2 regions of the Variovorax sp. RTB1 genome follow, and region 1 is predicted to be linked to the other one. Evidence: predicted binding sites of a transcription regulator. Region 1 holds the regulator's gene; the other holds the start of a gene.
What was found. The regulator sigma-54, encoded in region 1, starts transcription at its own class of promoters, with help from an activator protein. The targets are predictions, from matches to a motif close to TGGCANGNAANCTGCTTT.
Positions count from the first base shown of each region.

Region 2: the regulator sigma-54 is predicted to act here: its motif matches at 995-1,012, upstream of QN397_RS00915 (TorF family putative porin).

Region 1 is NZ_JASJXG010000045.1:12,831-15,225, forward strand. Features, by position in the region: gene QN397_RS21370 (hybrid sensor histidine kinase/response regulator) at 1-286, shown strand, start outside; gene QN397_RS21375 (RNA polymerase factor sigma-54) at 296-1,909, opposite strand; gene lptB (LPS export ABC transporter ATP-binding protein) at 2,043-2,395, opposite strand, start outside.
Region 2 is NZ_JASJXG010000001.1:194,770-197,164, forward strand. Features, by position in the region: gene QN397_RS00910 (YifB family Mg chelatase-like AAA ATPase) at 1-844, opposite strand, end outside; gene QN397_RS00915 (TorF family putative porin) at 1,061-1,924, shown strand; gene glnK (P-II family nitrogen regulator) at 1,989-2,327, shown strand; gene QN397_RS00925 (ammonium transporter) at 2,354-2,395, shown strand, end outside.

The sequences.
Region 1 (2,395 bases):
GCAGGCGCTGCCACGCATCTACGAGAGCGCGGCCGAGGCGCTGGCGCTCGCCGACCTGCAGGCCATCGACGTCGCGCTGTGCGATATCCGCTTGCCGGGCAAGCTCGACGGTATCGACCTGGCGCGACGCCTGCAACTGCAAAAGCCGTCGCTCACGATCGCGCTGATCTCGGCCGATATCGATGAAGCGACGCTGCACCTGGCCCGCGAGCGTGGCTGGCATGCGTTGCGCAAGCCGGTGCAGCCGGCGGAGCTGCGCGGGATTTTGTTGCAGGCGCGGCGGTAAACCGACGCCTTACAGCGCCTTGCGCAGATTCGCCGGTGCGATGCGCAGCGCTTCGCGGTACTTGGCGACGGTGCGCCGCGCACATTCGATCCCCTGCTCTTTCAGCATGTCGGAAATCTGGCTGTCCGACAGCGGCTTCTTGATGCTCTCGGCGCTCACGAGTTGCTTGATGAGCGCTCGCACTGCCGTGCTGGATGCATTGCCGCCGGTTTCGGTTCCGAGCGCCGAACCGAAGAAGTACTTGAGCTCGACCGTGCCGTAAGGCGTCGACATGTACTTGGCCGTGGTCACGCGGCTGATGGTCGACTCGTGCAAGCCCAGCTCGTCGGCGATCTCACGCAGCACCAACGGGCGCATGGCGAGTTCTCCGTGCACGAAAAAGCTCTTCTGCCGCTCGACGATGGCGTTGCTCACCCGCAGGATGGTGTCGAAGCGTTGCTGGATGTTCTTGATGAACCAGCGCGCCTCCTGCAGCCGCTGCGACAGCGCCTGGCTGCCCTCGCCCTTGTGCGCCTTGAGCGCGCCGGCGTAGATGTCGTGCACGCGCAGACGCGGCATCACGTCGGGGTTGAGCATCACGCGGAACTTGAGCGTTGCGCCACGACCGGTGCGGGTGACGATCACGTCGGGCACCACGATGTTGCGCTCGACATCGACGAAGCGGCGGCCCGGCTTGGGCTCCAGCTTGGCGATCGCCTGCAGCGCGCTGCGCACTTCTTCTTCGTTGCTGCGTGTGAGCGTGGCCAGACGTTTGAAGTCGCGCCGCGCGAGCAGCTCCATCGGCTGCTTGCAGATCAGGATCGCAGTCTTGCGGATCTGCTTTTCTTCGGCCGTCTCGTTCTCATGGGCGAGCGCCTTCAGCTGGATTGCCAGGCATTCGCCGAGATCGCGTGCGCCGACGCCGACCGGCTCCAGGCTTTGCAGCAGGCCGAGCGCCACCTGGAAGTGGTGGACGAGACCGTCGAACTGGTCGTTGTCATCGCCCGCGAGGCCCGATGCCAGCGCTGGCAACGAGTCTTCGAGATAGCCATCGTCATTCAACGATTCGATCAAAAAACGCAGTGCGGCCTGGTCGTTTTCGTTCAGCCGCAGGCTCAGTGCCTGTCGGTGCAGGAAGGATTGCAGCGACTCCTGGCTGCGCGCGAGCTCGGTGGCGTCGGTGCGCTCGCTGCCGTCGTTCGGGCCGAGGTTGTTGCTGCTGGCTGGCGCCTCGCCGCCCCATTCCCCATCGTCCGGCGTCATCTCGACCGTGCCGTCGCCGCCCCAGTCGGGCTCCTGGTCGGACATCTCGGCGGCCGGCGCTTCGGTCTCGCTGGCGGTGGTCGCGGTGCTGGCGCCGTCGGCACTGGTCGCGAGCGCGCTGGGCGCGAACTCGCCGTCGCTCTCGCTCTGGCGGTCGCTGTCGTGCTCTTCGCGCGGCGCTGGCGCGTCGGACACGTCGATGCCGAACTCTTCGCGTGCGGCTTCTTCGGCCGTGCGCTCCAGGAACGGGTTGTCGTCGAGCATCTGCTCGACTTCCTGGCTCAACTCGAGCGTGGACAACTGCAAAAGCCGGATCGACTGCTGCAGCTGTGGCGTGAGCGCCAAATGCTGCGAGACACGAAGAGAAAGACCTTGCTTCACGGACAGCCTGCCAGACACACTCTGTTCAAGAAACACCGCAGAACCGGCTTTGCCGGGCTGTTGGTGTTGCCCCCGGTCAGGGGGTGGAAGAAGCGACACGCAGTGCGCGACGACCTGGGGGCGAGCAACAAGTTCACATCCGGAAGTGTTCGCCGAGGTAGACGCGTCGTACCTCGGCGTTGTCGACGATCTCCGAAGGCGTGCCCTGTGCCAGCACTTGCCCGTCGCTGATGATGAAAGCGTGATCGCAGATGCCCAGCGTTTCACGCACGTTGTGGTCGGTGATCAGCACGCCGATGCCGCGCTCTTTGAGAAAACTGATGATTCGCTGGATTTCGATAACGGCAATCGGGTCGATGCCGGCGAAGGGTTCATCCAGCAGGATGAAGCGCGGCTGCGTGGCGAGCGCACGGGCGATTTCGACCCGCCGCCGCTCGCCGCCCGACAGCGACAACGCCGGCGAGTTGCGCAAATGTTCGACGCGCA
Region 2 (2,395 bases), on a different contig from region 1:
GCGGTGTCGAGGTCGGCCGTTGCATGCAGCGCTCGATGGCGAAGCGGCCGCCGAGGCTGGCCACGGCGGCGCTTTCGAGCGCCTCGTCGACCGTCATCGCCGGCAACAATCCGGCAAAGCGTTGCGCCAGCATTGACTTGCCCGAACCGGGCGGTCCGACCATCAGGAGCGAGTGATTCCCGGCGGCCGCGATTTCGAGCGCCCGCTTGGCGCCGACGTGGCCTTTGACGTCGGACAGATTGGCGTACCGCGGCGGCGCGGCGCTCGCAGCCGGCAGCATGCGCGCCCACCCATCGACAGGAGCATCTATTGGTGCAGTCGTGTCGGCTGGCAAAAATTGACGCACCACATCGAGCAGATGCGCCGCGCCATAAACCTCGGTGCCATGCACCAGTGCGGCTTCCCTCGCACTTTCGGTGGGCAACACCAGCTTCATCGCGACACCGCAGCTGTGCAGCGCGAGTGCCATCGCCAGCGCCCCCCGCACCGGCCTCAACTGGCCTGACAAAGACAACTCACCCGCGAACTCGTGGCCTGCCAGCCGCGCACCGTCGATTTGACCGCTGGCCGCCAGGATGCCGAGCGCGATCGGCAAATCGAGGCGGCCCGAGTCCTTCGGCAGGTCGGCCGGGGCGAGGTTCACGATGATCCGCTTGTTGTTCGGGAAGTCGAGCCCGGCGTTCTGGATCGCGGAGCGAACCCGTTCACGGGCCTCCTTGACCTCCACATCGGCCAGCCCGACCAGCACGAAGCTGGGCAACCCGTTCGCTAAATGCACCTCGACGGTCACACTGGCAGCTTCCAGGCCCAGCAAAGCGCGGCTTTGCACCAAAGACAAACTCATTTCACTCCCTTTCCCCAATATGGTGCACCATACTTTTGTGGGGTCGTTGCTGCAGGTTGGCGGACAGCCAATTGACAGAAACAGTTTGATTAACTTTCGCCCGGCGAGCGATTCGGATTAGCGGTTCAGGTTCCGCGCTTACGTGAACTTTGGCACGCTCCCTGCTTTGAGGATCACTCCAACCCATTCCAAAACCCCCTGAGGAGCTACCCGATGATGCACCGTACCGCCGCCAAGACCCTGGTTGTCCTGGCCACCGCTTTGACCGCGACGGGTGCCGTCCTGGCCCAGACGACACCGGCCGCCGATCCGGCTGCGGCACCTGCGGCGACGTCCCCCCTGACTGCCAACATCTCGCTGACCACGAACTACAAGTTCCGCGGGCAGGACCAGGACACCATCGGCCACAACGGTTTGTACAAGACGCGTGGCGTGAAGCCGGCAGTGCAGGGCGGCTTCGACTACGCCTTCGGCGAAAGCGGCTTCTACGTGGGCAACTGGAATTCCAGCGTCAACTGGCTCTCGGGCAACAGCATCGAGATGGACATCTACGGTGGCTACAAGATGAAGGTCGGCGTGTTCGACCTCGACTTCGGCGTGCTGACCTATGTGTACCCGGGCAACCACCTGGGCAACACCACGGAACTCTACGGCGCTGCCACCTACAGCGACGACGCCCTGGGCGCCTTCACCGCGAAGTACTCGCACACGGTGTCCAAGGACTACTTCGGCTTTGCCGGCGCGGCCAACGGCTCGGGCCTGAAGGGCCGCAACAGCGGCTACCTGAACCTGTCGTATGCCAAGGAAGTCATCCCGCATCTGACGTTGAAGGCTGCTGTCGGCTACACGCGCCTGAGCAGCGACATCCGCAAAAACACGGGCTACAAGAGCTATGTCGACTACAACGTCGGCGCGTCGTGGGACTTTGGCGGTGGCCTGTCGCTGGCCGGTGCGGTGGTCGGTGCCAACAAGAAAGACGCCTACCTGGCGGTCGTGGAACCGGGTTTTGGCCCGATCGGCGCGCAGACCCAGTCGATCAACAAGGCGCAGTTCATCGCCACGCTGACCAAGACGTTCTGACCCTCCAAATAGAAAGCGCGGCGACCGCCGCCGCGCCCGTCGGTTTTATCTCAAGGAGAACATCATGAAGCTGGTTACAGCCATCATCAAACCATTCAAGCTCGATGAAGTGCGCGAAGCACTGTCGGCCATTGGCGTGCAGGGCATTACCGTGACCGAGGTCAAGGGCTTCGGTCGCCAGAAGGGCCACACCGAGCTCTACCGTGGCGCTGAGTACGTCGTCGACTTTCTGCCCAAGGTCAAGATCGAGGCAGCCGTTTCCGACGAGCTGGTCGAGCGCGTGATCGAAGCGGTCGAGGGTGCCGCCCGCACCGGAAAAATCGGCGACGGCAAGATTTTTGTCTACAACCTCGAGCAGGTTGTTCGCATCCGCACCGGCGAAACGGGCCGTGAAGCGCTCTGAGATCAAGGCACGAAAGAACAACTGAAATGAAAAAACTGCTCGTCTCCCTCGCGCTCGGCCTGAGCGTG